3 regions of the Listeria tempestatis genome follow, and region 2 is predicted to be linked to each of the others. Evidence: riboswitches for the same ligand, from Rfam matches in the RefSeq annotation. Region 2 holds a riboswitch; each other region holds the start of a gene.

Region 1 (5,390 bases), on a different contig from region 2:
ACATACTATGGTTTTACTTGTCCAGACCTATTTAAAGATTTAATTGCACATGAGCAATGGCTTGGTGAGCGTGAATTTAGTTATGGACTTTCTGTATTCTATCAGTCTAAGCAAGATATTGAAGAATGGTATGATAACTGGTTTCGTCTGGGGGAGGAGGCTACTCTTAAAATCAAGAAGAGCCTACTTTATCTTGGTTATGCGGACGGGACAGGGGGGTGCTATTTCTTTTTTGTTGATAAGGGTATAACAGATTTAAGTGAAGCGCCAATTGTTTTCATTGGAAGTGAAGGTGAGATAAACATGGTGGCTAGCACGTTAAAAGATTTTTTACAACTTGTCAGTATAAATGCAGAAATTTTGGGAGGATTTGACCGAGATACTCTGGCTTGCTTTTATGTGGATGAGGATGATGAGCCTAGTGTTAATTATTATAAACCATTTATTGAATGGCTTGCATTTAATGAAATACCTATCCTATCCCTTGAAAACTATGAGGAGAGGTCAAATGAAATAATTCAAAATGCACACGATAAATATTTTACTTCACTAAAAGAAATGTTGTCGTCGGTTGGAGTAGATGTATAAATAGATAATAACCTTTCAGACTGTAATGTACTTTTGCTACAGTCTAAAAGGTTATTTCTATAAAGTATGAGTTTAAAAAAACGTAAAAAAGAAACGCTTATTCACTTGTTATTTGTTTGGTAAAACCTTCGCCTACAACACTTTGGGCATCATTAATAATGAAAAAGGCTTTTTCATCGTGTTTATTGACAATTTTTGTAAGAGGTAATAATTGCTGCCTACTAATAACAATATAAAGAATTTTTTTATCTTCTTTTTTATAATAACCCTGCCCATCAAAAAGGGTCATACCTCGTCCAATTTTAAGATCAATTTCACGAGCGATATCTTCATACTTATCAGAGATGATGGTTACGGATTTCTTAGGATTAAATCCTTCTAAAATTAAGTCAAGCACTTTGGTTGAAACATAGAGAGAAACAATAGTGAAAAGCATATTTTGTAGTCCAATAATAAAAGTGGAAGGGATTACGACGATGAGATCGAAAAAGAGGAGCGCATAACTTGTATTCCAACCAAGATATTTGTTTGCAATTTTCGCCAAAATAGCACTCCCTGCTGTTGTCCCCCCGCCGTGCATAATAAGCCCCATGCCAAAGCCCATTAGCACACCAGCGAAAATAGCTGCTATGATGGTTTGGTCGGTTACAAAGGTAATATTTTCGGTTAGACGTAAAAAAAGTGACGTAAAAATAATAGCTATAATAGTCAGGATAATCGTCAATCGGTCCAAAAATTTATACCCAATAATAAGTAAAATTCCATTGAAAATTAAAGTCGTAATGGCAGGGGCAATACCAAATGTGTAGTACAAAATCATTGTAAGCCCTGTAACGCCACCTTCACCAAGATGGTTTGGAATCGCAAAAACGTTTACTGCTAATGAGAAAATAAGCGCTCCTATGATAATTTTCGCAAAATTAAAAGTCCATTTTTTATTCATATGATAACTCCTCTCTTTCCTAGTGAGCAGAAAAAGACCCCGATCAGCCCAAAATGGGTGTCGGAGTCTTTTTGTAAAAAAGCATTAAGGCAACCGCCATTAACTGTCTCACCATAAAAACATCAAATTCTATTACTAAATTAGCATAAAATTTTTAAAATGGCAACTGAGTATCTTTAAGAAAATATCGCCAGGATAGGCATGAGATTAAGTAAAACAAGCCCTAACAAAACAGAAATGACAATTTTTATAACAAGTGGTTTTTCACTTTCTGCTTTTTTCATGTGGAAATCCTCCTTTGATGATTACTTTTTCCAATGAACAAATTCATTTTTTAGCGGCATATAAGTGGCCGTCTTTTTCTTGTAAACTTGAAGCGCTACAATAGCTCCTAAAGTTGCAGGAAAAACGATTGCCAGCACAATCAGCAATGTTTGCTTCATGAAAATCGCCCCCTAGTTAGTGAATTATTTATAGTATTAGTGTACCATAAACTCTAGTTAGGTAGCTATTTTTATTCATAAAAAAACAGGTCATGCAGAACCTGTTTTTTTAGTTGCCGTTTTCTTAGGGGTATTTGATTTTCTTTTAATGAGTGAAATAAGACTGATGATGAGGGCAATTACGTATTCACCAAAGCTTGCTAGAAATAGTGCGATGGCAATTTCAGTTTGCTTTAAGCCGCCGCCATAAAAGCTAATAAAGAATATGATACCACTGGCTACTAAACCGACAGTAGCTAAAAAGTATTTAAACCAGCGCCATTTCACAATGAACTCAAATAAAAGCAAAGCCGCAACAAAGCCTGCTAAAATAATTAAAGTTAGTGGAATTAATGTCATGTTTATTCTCCTTACCGTTAAATTCGAATATATTTTTCTGATTTTAACCATTCTATCATACCACAGGTTTAAAAATATGATAAGAGGAAAGAAAATGACTAGGAGGTTATCAAAATGAAAGCTATTATTTTTTATGATGGAAACTGCGAATTTTGCAAAGAAGTCAAACGAATAATGACGAAATTTGATAAAAATGAAGAGCTAGAATGGCGGGCACTACAAACGTATGAGGGTACCTATTTTTCACCAAGCGATTTATACGAACAATTACACGTTGTAAGTTGGGACGGTCATATTTATCGCGGCTTTTATGCTGTACGCAAAATCCTTACGTACTTATCTTACTGGAAATGGCTAGCATTAGCGTTATATTTCCCAGGAATTCCATTTTTTGGCAGGAAAATTTATCGTTTAGTTGCTCGAAAACGTGGTAAAATAATGTGTTGTATTAAAAAATATATATCACTTAAAGATGTAAAGTGTTTGAAAAAGGAAGCGTGAAGAGGTTGGAAATCCCATTTGGCTTGGCCTATAAAATCATTGAAAATATATATAAGAGCGAATCGAACATTCATGAGCTTATTAATGATCGTTCGAAATCTAGGAAGCAGACTTTGCCAAGTAAAACGGATTTTTTGTGGACAATTTATCACTTGGAAGAGGCCGGATATGTTTTTCGCTACCACAGCAACCAAGGTATTCGTTACGGTCGAACAGAAAAAGGCGATTTATTTTATGAAAAGTATCGGGATGTGCCGCCAAATGAGTGGCCTGAACTTTTAACAGAAAATTAGGCTTGCAACAGTATGGTGCGTATGTTATTCTAAAAAAGAACGAAATCAACTCTTATCCAGAGCGGTAGAGGGACTGGCCCTTTGAAGCCCAGCAACCTACACTTTTTGTTGTAAGGTGCTAACCTGAGCAGGAGAAATCCTGACCGATGAGAGCGAAGGTACGAACTTTCAAGCCTTTTCTCTATGCCTGTTATGTAGAGAATAGGGCTTTTTTTCTTGCCATACGCGGATGGAAGAGATTAAAAGGAGGAACTATCAAATGACAGAAAATCGTCATTTATTCACGTCAGAATCTGTTTCTGATGGGCATCCAGATAAAATTGCAGATCAAATTTCTGATGCGATTTTAGATGCTATTATTGCAAAAGATCCAGATGCACGTGTAGCCTGTGAAACGACTGTGACAACAGGTCTTGTCCTTGTAGCTGGTGAAATTACAACATCGGTTTATGTGGATATACCTAAAATTGTGCGAAAAACCATTAAAGAAATCGGCTATACACGTGCTAAATATGGTTTTGATGCAGAAACATGTGCCGTTTTAACAGCAATTGATGAACAATCGCCAGATATCGCACAAGGTGTGGATGAATCTTTAGAATCACGTAACGGCGAAAAAGAGAAGGATTTACTTGCAATCGGTGCGGGCGATCAAGGATTGATGTTCGGATTTGCGACAGATGAAACCGAGGATTTAATGCCTCTACCCATTCACTTAGCGCACGGACTATCGCGTAAAATCGCTGAACTTAGAAAATCAAAAGCATTAAAATATTTACGTCCCGATGCAAAAACTCAAGTAACCGTGGAATATGATGAAAATAATCAGCCCGTACGGATTGATACAGTCGTAATTTCTACACAGCACCACCCCGAAATTTCAAATGAAACAATAAGGGAGGATATGCTTGAAAAAGTAATTCATGCCGTTATTGATGAAAATTTGTTAGATGCGGAGACAAAGTATTTTATTAACCCTACTGGACGTTTTGTTATTGGTGGTCCTCAAGGAGATGCCGGACTAACCGGGCGGAAAATCATTGTGGATACTTACGGTGGGTATGCAAGACACGGCGGTGGTGCCTTCTCAGGGAAAGATCCAACTAAGGTTGATCGCTCTGGTGCCTATGCAGCACGCTATGTTGCTAAAAATATTGTAGCAGCAGGTCTTGCCAAAAAAGTAGAAGTGCAATTAGCCTATGCAATTGGTGTGGCACAACCAGTTTCCATTTCAATTGAAACATATGGTACAAGTAGTTATTCGGAAAAAGACTTAATTGATGCAGTGCGTGCGAATTTTGATTTGCGTCCAGCGGGTATCATTAAAATGCTTGATTTACAACGCCCGATTTACCGCCAGACAGCGGCATTTGGACATTTTGGACGTTCTGATTTAAACTTACCTTGGGAAGAAACAAATAAAGCAGCCGACTTAAAGGCCTTCTTAACCCAACTTGCAAGTAAACTATAATTTTGAAACGTTGCTTTCTTTTAGCAGCGTTTTTTTATAATTGAAACTGTGCAAATCATCGCGCTTTATGATATGATAGACGTTGTGTAAATGAGAAATTAAATGAAATTTAAAATAGAGGAGAATGTCAGAATGTGTGGATTTGTAGGATGCGTTCATGACCGCATTGCTGAAATTACTGGTGAAGAAAAACAAACATTTAAAGAAATGAATGATATGATTACTCATCGTGGACCTGATGATGAAGGGTACTATACAGATGAGCATGTTCAGTTTGGTTTTAGACGATTAAGTATTATTGATGTGGAAAACGGCCATCAACCGCTAACGTATGAAAATGAACGTTACTGGATTATCTTTAACGGGGAAGTTTACAATTATGTGGAACTTCGTGCGTCACTTAAAGCGGACGGATTAACTTTTGAAACCGAAAGTGATACAGAAGTCATCATTGCTACATATGCAAAATATAAAGAGAAGACGGCTGAAAAACTACGCGGAATGTTTGGTTTTGTCATTTGGGACAAAGTTGAAAATACCGTATATGGTGCGCGTGACCCATTTGGCATTAAACCGTTCTTTTATGCAGAAGAAGACGGGAAATTATATATGGGTTCTGAAAAAAAATCGATTTTACATGCGCTAAAAAGCAAAAAGTTAGATGAAGTTTCTTTGCAAAATTATATGACGTATCAATTTGTGCCAGAGCCTGACACACTTACGACAGAAGTAAAACGTCTATTACCCGGACA
Region 2 (4,540 bases):
ATTTTCATCGTATTTGTGACAATTAATTGAACATTTCATACTTTATTAAATTCTATCTAAAACCCTTTGTTACCAGTTCTTTAGGATGATTCATAGCCATTTCCAACTTTAAAAACTTCCATTTTATAAATTAATTTTAACGTGTATAATGAATATAATAACCTTGAGGAGGAATCTAAATGAAAATCTCAAAAGTTGCCATCGCTTCTGATCACGGAGGTATAACACTTCGAAAGAACATCATTACGTTTTTAAAAGAACAGAAAATTGATTTTGAAGAATTCGGACCAGAAACTCCCGATTCTGTTGACTATCCAAACTTAGCATTTACCGTTGCCCAAAAAGTTGCTTCCGGCGACGTAGAACGCGGCATTTTAATTTGCGGCACTGGCGTTGGTATGAGCATTGCTGCAAATAAGGTACACGGTATTCGTTGCGCTCTCGTTTCTGATACCTTTACGGCACATGCTACACGAGAACATAATGATTCCAACGTCCTCGCACTAGGCGCCCGTGTTACCGGCCCGGGACTTGCACTCGATATTGTTAAACTTTGGTTAGAAACGGACTATGAAGGCGGACGCCACGCAAATCGCCTTAGCCAAATTGAACAGTTTGAAAACACTCAAAGTTGATTTTTCCTAAAAAAAATGGTTTAATGTTTATAATCCAAATGAAAATACTCGGAATTCTTATCAAGAGAGATGGAGGGACTCGGCCCTGTGATATCTCAGCAACAGACCTACGGGCACTGTGCTAAATCCAGCAGGCGTAAAGCTTGGCAGATGAGAAGAGTTTGTTTTATGCACTCTTCTTTTTCTGAAAGGAGAGTTTTTCTTTTGTCGAAAGGAGCAAATAAAATGAATTCATTATCCGTTAGTCATGCCGTTCATTTCGTTCACGATTTAGAAGCAGTATGCACACAATTGCATCATTTTGGTTTAAAATTGTACACAAATAAAAAGCGTAGCCTACCCGGCACCCGGTCAGCCGTCACAGATTTTAGTTCTCCTCATATCGAATTTTTAAGTATTACTGAAAAAACAGCCGCATCCAAAACTTTCCTAGGAAAAGAGGCCCTTACTTATTTACCCGTCAAACAAATTTTAGGGCACCTTGTTATGGAAACTGATGATTTAGATGGCCTTCGCAAACACCTTTTTAAAAAAGGGCATGAACTAATACCCATCTCAGCGGCAGAAGAGACTGGACCAATTTACGCTATTTCAGGCTCATTAAACGGCCTAGCTTATCCACTTATCCAGAAAAAAGAAGCGGCGGTACCATCGAAAAATTTTCATACACTTAAAGAAATCCGCATTCGTGTGGATAACCCCAAATTTGCGCTAAAATACTGGGCAGAGCTTTTTAATCTACAGGTTATCCACAATTCGCTATTTTTTGGTGATATTGCTGTACATTTTACAAAAGGATCAGCTAATCGCTTACATGCACTTGTGTTTGATGCTACATCAGATGTTATTAGTCAAACGGAATTTCGAATTGGAGAAGGATTTTATCGCTTCCGCTAGCCTACTTATACACATAGTTATCCACATTATCCACAAATGCTTATCCAATTGCTTGACGCACCCTATTTTATACTTGTGGATAAAAACACCCGTAACTTTTCGCCTTGTGGAAAAGTTACGGGTGTTTTTCAATTAATTGTTTGACCAATTCATCGTGGTCGATTTCTAAATTGCCATTTTGATATTCTGAGCGTAGCCATTCATACGCCTGCCATTGCTTGGCGCGCAATTGTTGGCAAGTCGCTGCTTCGAACAGTAAAGTTTGGGCTTCTAAGACGGCATCTTGGTCTTGGTAGAGGTCAGCGCTTAAAATGATACGGTCTAAAATGGCAATAATTCGCGCATCAAAACAGCCTAGCGCATACGCTTCTTCTAAATCGGCTAAATAATTCATTTTTCGTCTCCTCTACTTTAAAACATCAAAAAACGATTGTGCGCCAGCAATTAGTTCCGCGTTGACCGAATAAATATGCGTCGTTCCTTCCTTTCGTAGCTGAATTAAATCGGCATCTTTCAAAATTTTAATATGGTGCGATAAGGTGGATTTGGCGATTTGATATTCGCTGCAATTTACGGAGCGTTCCCCGTTTTTTAGTAGGCAACGAAATATATTTAAGCGAATTGGATCAGCGAGTGCTTGTAAAATTATTAATAATTTTTCCTCAGATAAAGTTTTCATAAAACTATCTTATCATAGGACGATTTATTTGCCGATAAAAACATTCTGTGCTAAAGTACAATAGTTCGATAAAATTAGAACTTTGGAGGCATATAGATGTACAAAAATAATGATTTTCAAGACTTGATGAAGAATCGCCGTTCGATTCGCGCTTACGACGAAAATGTGAAGATTACCCATGAGGAAATGCTCGAAATGATAAACGAGGCGACAACCGCACCGAGCTCTGTCAACATGCAGCCTTGGCGCTTTGTCGTTGCGGACACAGCAGAAGCAAAAGCAAAACTTCGCCCTCTAGTACGCTTTAACACGACGCAAAATGACACGTCTTCTGCGATGATTATTCTTTTTGGGGATAAAAATGCGTTTCTAAATGGTGAAAAAATTTACGGTACGGCGGTCGCAAAAGGTTTGATGCCGCAAGAAGTCAAAGATAAGCAACTTCCAGCTTTAAGCGCAATGTTTGCAAGCGCTTCTGAAAGCGAACTAGAACGCACTACCCTCATTGATGGTGGCCTAGTTGCCATGCAATTCATGCTCGTCGCTCGCGCTTATGGCTATGATACTAACCCAATCGGCGGATTTGAACGTGAAGAAGTCGCTAAAGCTTTCGACATGGACACAAAACGCTACACACCAATTATGATTCTCTCAATTGGGAAAGCAAAAGATGCTGGCTATCCTTCTTATCGCTTGGATGCTACGGAGATTACGAGTTTTAAATAATCAAAAAGAGTTCGCCCGGGCGAACTCTTTTTGATTACCATTATTTAGGGTTACTATCTTTTTCTATAATACGGGTATAGGTTTTCAAAATAGCATCTTTGTCAGAAAATATGGAGCCATTATCTTGTAATCCATATAAAATATCAAAAGTTTTTTTATTATGAGCCATTACCCACTCTAGCGTCAAACGATGTTCTTTATCAAAACCATATTCCTTCGCCTTTTCAAACGCATTTTTATCGTATTCTGATAAATCATCAAACAAATAATAGTTCAGCACGGTCACTGCTTTCTTTGTGTCTTCAGTCGGGTCAAGTTGCATGGATTTATTAGTCATCGTTCTATCCACAGCATTGATACTCGGACTGGCAGACATATAAAGGTAACTTACCAAGACATCTACTTGAACTGCACTTAGCTCTTGCTTTGTAAATACTGCTGCTTCTTCCACTTTAGGCTCACTTCTTTCATTTAATATGTATAACCAAATTGCCCCTGCAAGCAAAACAAAAAGAGCGCCGATGACTAGCATTTTATTCGTTTTTTTCATACTATCCCTCTCCGCCTTCTATTTTTTAGCTATGGCTTCGTCAAAAGCATCTCCCAAACCGATATCCCGTAACTTTATAACCTCATCAATTACTTTTTGCGGATTTCGAACAATTTCAGCTACTGTAAAATTAGTTCCACATGTTTCGTTAACATTCCTTACTCGTTCGTGTGTTTCTTGCCCAACTTCAATATAAATCGTACTTCCTTGTGTAGCTGCTGTATCCATCGTAACAATCGATGCAACACAATCAAAATTGGAATATATTTGCGCATTTTCTATATTTGATAATTGCCCTTCAATAAAGGTTGTGTTGGCTTGGTGTTCTTGTACATCAGTATAGTAATCTATTCCTGCTGAAACTAAATCTCCAACAAACGGGACATAGCCAATAAGTTTGGACATACCAATCTTTCCACTCCTCTCAAGTGCAGCTCCTGCTGCATCTGAGAGTCCATCTATAGCTAGCCCACTTGCTTGATCCACGGTAAAATCTGTGGTTGCATCCACTAGCGACGGCGCTCCAAAATGGTTTGCAAAACCAACTCTTGATTCTTGAAGAACCGAGATATCAATCATATTTCCATTCTGCGTACCAGATATAGTTATAGATGAATCTGCAAAATTAGAAAATACTGCCGCACTAGGCGAACCTATATTTCTAAATTCCTTGAATTCTAGCGCAACAGATCCGTCCTCTTGATTCGTCACTCTAATATCCGGCTCTCCTCCCTTATAAGCTCCATGAAAACTTTCTGTTTCACACACTACATTTAATAACGTCATTCGTTGCATAATATCATTACTATAGTTTTTCAGCTCTCGATACAAACTATTATTTGACTCTGAATCAACAGATTGCAAAAGCAAAATAGAATTATCTCGCATGCCTTGCAAATTCGCTATAACACGATTTAATTTTTCAGTATTCGGCTCCCATTTAGAGTAGTTTTCATTCATGAGACCTGCAGATGGTCCCATAAGTTCTTGGATAAGAGTATAATCCACATCCTCTGTTTTATCCATACAAAGCTTCAAAAATTTATCTAATTC
Region 3 (5,390 bases), on a different contig from region 2:
TTAAAATTTGGACCTTTAGCTCAGTTGGTTAGAGCAGACGGCTCATAACCGTCCGGTCGCAGGTTCGAGTCCTGCAAGGTCCACTTAGCACTTTTTATGATTATATCGTGGAGGAATACCCAAGTCTGGCTGAAGGGATCGGTCTTGAAAACCGACAGGGGTGTAAAAGCTCGCGGGGGTTCGAATCCCTCTTCCTCCGTTTTTTATTTGTGACTAAGTGGACTATTTTTAATATTATTATCGCGGGGTGGAGCAGTCTGGTAGCTCGTCGGGCTCATAACCCGAAGGTCGCAGGTTCAAATCCTGTCCCCGCAATCGTGGTTCCGTGGTGTAGGGGTTAACATGCCTGCCTGTCACGCAGGAGATCGCGGGTTCAAATCCCGTCGGGACCGCCATTTGGCTTGGTAGCTCAGTTGGTAGAGCACTTGATTGAAGCTCAAGGTGTCGGCAGTTCGATTCTGTCCCAAGCCACTTTCTTGTATATGTGTAGTGTGCGGGTGTAGTTTAGTGGTAAAACCACAGCCTTCCAAGCTGTTGTCGGGAGTTCGATTCTCCTCACCCGCTTTTTAGGGCCTATAGCTCAGCTGGTTAGAGCGCACGCCTGATAAGCGTGAGGTCGATGGTTCGAGTCCATTTAGGCCCATTTTATTCCACAGTAGCTCAGTTGGTAGAGCAATCGGCTGTTAACCGATCGGTCGCAGGTTCGAGTCCTGCCTGTGGAGTTTATATTTTTACTGGAGAAGTACTCAAGTGGCTGAAGAGGCGCCCCTGCTAAGGGTGTAGGTCGTTTGCGCGGCGCGAGGGTTCAAATCCCTCCTTCTCCGCCAGTAAGGCCCGTTGGTCAAGCGGTTAAGACACCGCCCTTTCACGGCGGTAACACGGGTTCGAATCCCGTACGGGTCATCATTATGGGGTAAGAACAATGCGGAGGCATTGTTCTTATTTTATTTTAAAAATTTTTGGGGGCGGCTTGGATGCGAAATGGGCGGAAGTTTTGGGTTTTGACGGTGATTGTGGCTATTTCGGGGCTGTCACAAGGGCTTTTGTTGCCGCTAATTGCGATTATTTTTGAAGGTATGGGGATTAGTTCGGGAGTGAATGGACTTCATGCGACGGGAATTTATATTGGCGTTTTATTGGTGTCACCGTTTATTGAAGCACCGCTACATAAATTTGGCTTTAAGCCAATTATTATAGTTGGTGGGGGATTAGTTCTGGTGGCGCTATTTTTGTTTCCAATGTGGTTTAATTTGTATTTTTGGTTTTTATTGCGTCTTATTATTGGCGTGGGGGATCATATGTTGCATTTTTCATCGCAAACTTGGATTGGAGCTACAACAGAGGAAAGTAAACGTGGAAGGAATATGGCAATTTATGGCTTGTTTTTTTCACTTGGATTTGCAGTTGGTCCGCAGCTTGTAAATTTAATGGATGTGAGTCCTAACTTACCTTTCTATATTTCTGGCGTGCTAGTTCTCGTCGCATGGGGACTAATTTTTACGCTGAAAAATGAGTTTATTTCAGAAGAAACAGAAATTCGTAAACTTTCTTTTTTTGATAGTGTGAAACGTTTTTCGGATGTTATGAAAATTGCATGGGTGTCAATGATTCCACCATTTTTATGTGGTGTTTTGGAAACTGCCTTAAATGCGACTTTTCCAATTGTTGGGCTTAGATTTGGAATCGAAACGTATATGATTACGTTTATTATTTCTGCTTTCTCGGTGGGGACGATTTTATTTCAGGTTCCAATTGGGATTCTTAGTGACCGGTTGGGGCGCGGGCGCGTGTTGCCGATTTTGACGTTTTTAGGTGGTCTCGTTTTCTTTTTAGCAGCATTTGTTTCTAATGATTTGCTTTTTATTGTGATTTTCTTTGTGCTTGGGATACTTGTTGGTTCGCTTTATTCCCTAGGTCTTTCGTTTATGACGGATTTGACGCCGCTTGATCTTCTTCCTGCGGGGAATATTTTGGTTGGGATGTGCTTTAGTGCGGGGAGTATTTTGGGACCAACTGTAACGGGAGCTCTCATTAGCTTGGTTGGTCCGCAGAGCTTTTATTTTACGGTAGCAGGACTTCTTATTTTAGGGGGAATTTTATTATTTTCAAAAAAAAGATTGACAGTATAGATTCGTTTTTGGTATTATGATTTCAATACATTTGTTATGTAAATTAAATAGGAAACTCTTATAACGAGTGGTAGAGGGACTGGCCCGATGAAACCCGGCAACCTTTCAATTTTTTGAAAAGGTGCTAAATCCTGCAAAGCGTGATGCTTTGAAAGATAAGAGAGAACTAATTTTTCGTTTATTTTCGAATTATTTTAGCCTCTCTATCTAGGGAGGCTTTTTCGCGTCATAAATAAAGAGAGGATGAGGTAAATGGTAAAAGTACTTAGTTCAAATTTAGGGTATCCACGTCTTGGTGAGAAACGCGAATGGAAGAAATCGTTGGAAAATTTTTGGAATAACAAAATTTCAGAAGATACTCTTCTTTCTGAAACAAAAGCAATTCGATTTGCTGCTTTAAACAAACAGAAGGAAAAAGGGATTGACATTATACCAGTTAACGATTTTACGTTGTATGACCATGTACTTGATTTAAGCGTGGCGTTTGGCGTAATTCCCAAGCGGTTTGGGAACTTTACGAATGAGGTATCACTGCGTACATATTTTGATATTGCACGTGGAAACAAGACAGCAGTAGCTTCAGAGATGACGAAATGGTTTAACACAAATTACCACTACATTGTTCCAGAACTTCAAGATGTGGAGCCAAAACTCTTAGAAAATAAAGCGCTAAAAGCATATTTAGAAGCGAAAGAAGAGCTCGGGATTGATGGAAAGCCGGTCATCATAGGGCCGATTACTTATTTGTCGCTTGGAAAAGGTGCTGATAAAAATGATTTCAAGAGCTTAATTCAGAAGTTTTTGCCGCTTTATAAAACGATTATTGAAGAACTGGATGCGGCGGGCGCGAAATGGATTCAACTTGATGAACCTATTCTTGCAACGAGTTTAGAAAAAGAAGAAGTGGCGCTTTTTGATGAGGTGTATGCGGAATTACGGGCGGCGGCGCCACATGCAAAATTGATTTTGCAAACCTATTTTGAGAGTGTGGATGAATATGAGACGATTGTGAAGTTGCCGGTTGATGCGATTGGGCTTGATTTCGTGCATGATCACGGGGAAACGCTTGAAAAAATTCAAAAATTTGGTTTTCCAGATAATAAATATTTGGCGGCAGGAGTCATTGATGGGCGTAACGTTTGGCGGGCAGAAGTTCGGGAGAAACGCGCAGAGCTTGAAATTTTAACGCGGCTTGTGCAAAAAGACAAATTGATTGTGCAGCCATCCAGTTCATTGCTACATGTTCCAGTAACGAAAAAAAGTGAACCGAATTTGGATAAAGTGCTATACGGCGGACTTTCATTTGCGGATGAAAAATTAGAGGAAGTTGTACTTCTCGCAAAAGCTGTTTCAGACGGAGCGGAGGCGGTGACTTTTGAGCTTGAAAAAGCGGAACAAGCTGTTTTGGAGTTGAACCGCTCAGAGTACCGAAATAACAAGGAAGTTCAAACGGAGCTGGCAGAGCTCAGTACCATTTCTGCCGAACGAAAAAGTCCATTTGAAACGCGTATTAAAGCCCAACACGAATGGCTCAAGTTGCCGCTTTTACCAACGACAACAATTGGAAGTTTCCCGCAGTCGCCTGAAGTTCGAAAAAAACGTGCGGCATTTCTAAAGGGAGATATTACAAAAGCGGACTATGAAATTTATATTGAACAGGAAACAGAACGTTGGATTCGCATTCAAGAAGAGCTTGACTTAGACGTCCTTGTCCACGGCGAATTTGAACGGACGGATATGGTCGAATATTTTGGGCAAAAATTAGCAGGTTTTCAGGCGACAAAATTTGGCTGGGTACAGTCATACGGCTCGCGTGCGGTGCGTCCACCACTTATTTACGGAGATGTTGCATTTACGGAAACAATTACGGTGAAGGAGAGCAAATTTGCCCAGTCACTCACAAATCGCCCTGTGAAAGGAATGCTGACAGCGCCTGTAACTATCATTAATTGGAGCTTTGTGCGAAACGATATTCCAAAAAGCGATGTCTTTAACCAAGTAGGGCTTGCTCTTAGGAAGGAAGTTCTTGCATTAGAGGAAAACGGGATTCGCGTGATTCAGGTTGATGAGCCGGCGCTTCGCGAAGGGTTGCCGCTGAAGCGTTCGAGATGGGAGAAATATTTGAACGATGCGGTTTATGCGTTTAAACTTACGACTTCAGGTGTTGCGGACGAAACGCAAATTCATACGCATATGTGCTACTCGGATTTTGATGATATTATTGATGCGATTAGTGCGCTAGACGCTGATGTTATCTCGATTGAGACTTCACGTAGTCACGGGGAAATTATTTCCACGTTTGAAGCGTATCATTACGATAAAGAAATTGGGCTTGGTGTCTATGATATTCATAGTCCTCGTGTCCCAAGTACGTCAGAAATTAAAGCAAATATTGAACGCGCACTACGCGTGATTCCAGTTCAAAACTTTTGGATTAATCCAGACTGCGGGCTTAAAACGCGGAAGGAAGAAGAAACGGTGGCCGCACTTCGTGATATGGTTTCCGCAACAAAGGAAATTCGTGAGGCCTATACAATTTTAGAAAAATAGAAAGTGGGGGAAGCACGATGGGAAAATTAAGTAAGCAGACGATTTCAGCACAAATTGGCAATAAAAAATGTGAGAAAACGGGTGCAGTAAGTCCGCCGCTCTATTTCTCAACGGCTTACCGTCATATGGATATTGGGGTGGGAACTGGATATGATTACACGCGGACGGCGAATCCAACGCGCGATTGTTTACAGGAGGCACTAGCAGAACTTGAGGACGGGAAATATGGTTTTGCCACAAGTTCTGGTATGAGCGCTATTCAACTTGTTTTTAAGCGATTTAAAACAGGAGATCATATCATTAGTTTACAAGATTTATACGGCGGGACATTTCGGTATTTTAAAACGCTTGAAAAGCGGTATGATATTGCCTTTTCGTACTGGGGCGGAGAGCGTTTAGCAGAACTTGACGGGCTTTTACAGCCAAACACGAAAGCGGTTTTTATTGAAACACCGACGAATCCGCTTATGCAGGAAGTGGATATTGAAAAGGTGGCCCAATTTGCGAGTGCGCATCAGCTTTTACTTATTGTGGATAACACCTTTTATACACCCATTTTGCAACAGCCGTTAAATCTCGGAGCAGATGTTGTGATTCATAGCGCTACAAAATATTTAGGCGGGCATAATGATGTTCTTGCGGGGGCTGTCATTGTGAGAGATGACGAGCTTGGTCAGTTTTACGCGACAGCATTAAATGAAACGGGGGAAG

What was found. Region 2 has a riboswitch for S-adenosylmethionine ahead of R8923_RS11195 (VOC family protein). Riboswitches for the same ligand answer to the same signal wherever they lie in the genome.
Region 1: linked by a shared signal. The riboswitch ahead of metK (methionine adenosyltransferase) and the one ahead of R8923_RS11195 (VOC family protein) in region 2 are both predicted to bind S-adenosylmethionine.
Region 3: linked by a shared signal. The riboswitch ahead of metE (5-methyltetrahydropteroyltriglutamate--homocysteine S-methyltransferase) and the one ahead of R8923_RS11195 (VOC family protein) in region 2 are both predicted to bind S-adenosylmethionine.

The regions. Positions count from the first base shown of each region.
Region 1 covers NZ_CAUYTK010000001.1:27,031-32,420, forward strand. Annotated here, with positions in the region: gene R8923_RS00225 (WG repeat-containing protein) at 1-588, shown strand, start outside; gene R8923_RS00230 (YitT family protein) at 686-1,531, opposite strand; gene R8923_RS00235 (hypothetical protein) at 1,837-1,974, opposite strand; gene R8923_RS00240 (hypothetical protein) at 2,065-2,373, opposite strand; gene R8923_RS00245 (thiol-disulfide oxidoreductase DCC family protein) at 2,488-2,874, shown strand; gene R8923_RS00250 (DUF3116 family protein) at 2,880-3,167, shown strand; SAM riboswitch class I at 3,217-3,320, shown strand; gene metK (methionine adenosyltransferase) at 3,427-4,638, shown strand; gene asnB (asparagine synthase (glutamine-hydrolyzing)) at 4,771-5,390, shown strand, end outside.
Region 2 covers NZ_CAUYTK010000009.1:92,658-97,197, forward strand. Annotated here, with positions in the region: gene rpiB (ribose 5-phosphate isomerase B) at 180-635, shown strand; SAM riboswitch class I at 690-792, shown strand; gene R8923_RS11195 (VOC family protein) at 861-1,532, shown strand; gene R8923_RS11200 (hypothetical protein) at 1,648-1,926, opposite strand; gene R8923_RS11205 (ArsR/SmtB family transcription factor) at 1,939-2,211, opposite strand; gene R8923_RS11210 (nitroreductase family protein) at 2,308-2,937, shown strand; gene R8923_RS11215 (hypothetical protein) at 2,978-3,487, opposite strand; partial or broken gene R8923_RS11220 (hypothetical protein) at 3,506-4,540, opposite strand, start outside.
Region 3 covers NZ_CAUYTK010000001.1:1,169-6,558, forward strand. Annotated here, with positions in the region: tRNA gene R8923_RS00060 (tRNA-Ile) at 10-83, shown strand; tRNA gene R8923_RS00065 (tRNA-Ser) at 110-199, shown strand; tRNA gene R8923_RS00070 (tRNA-Met) at 242-315, shown strand; tRNA gene R8923_RS00075 (tRNA-Asp) at 320-395, shown strand; tRNA gene R8923_RS00080 (tRNA-Phe) at 399-471, shown strand; tRNA gene R8923_RS00085 (tRNA-Gly) at 494-564, shown strand; tRNA gene R8923_RS00090 (tRNA-Ile) at 570-643, shown strand; tRNA gene R8923_RS00095 (tRNA-Asn) at 650-722, shown strand; tRNA gene R8923_RS00100 (tRNA-Ser) at 737-827, shown strand; tRNA gene R8923_RS00105 (tRNA-Glu) at 832-903, shown strand; gene R8923_RS00110 (MFS transporter) at 975-2,129, shown strand; SAM riboswitch class I at 2,185-2,291, shown strand; gene metE (5-methyltetrahydropteroyltriglutamate--homocysteine S-methyltransferase) at 2,382-4,679, shown strand; gene R8923_RS00120 (PLP-dependent transferase) at 4,697-5,390, shown strand, end outside.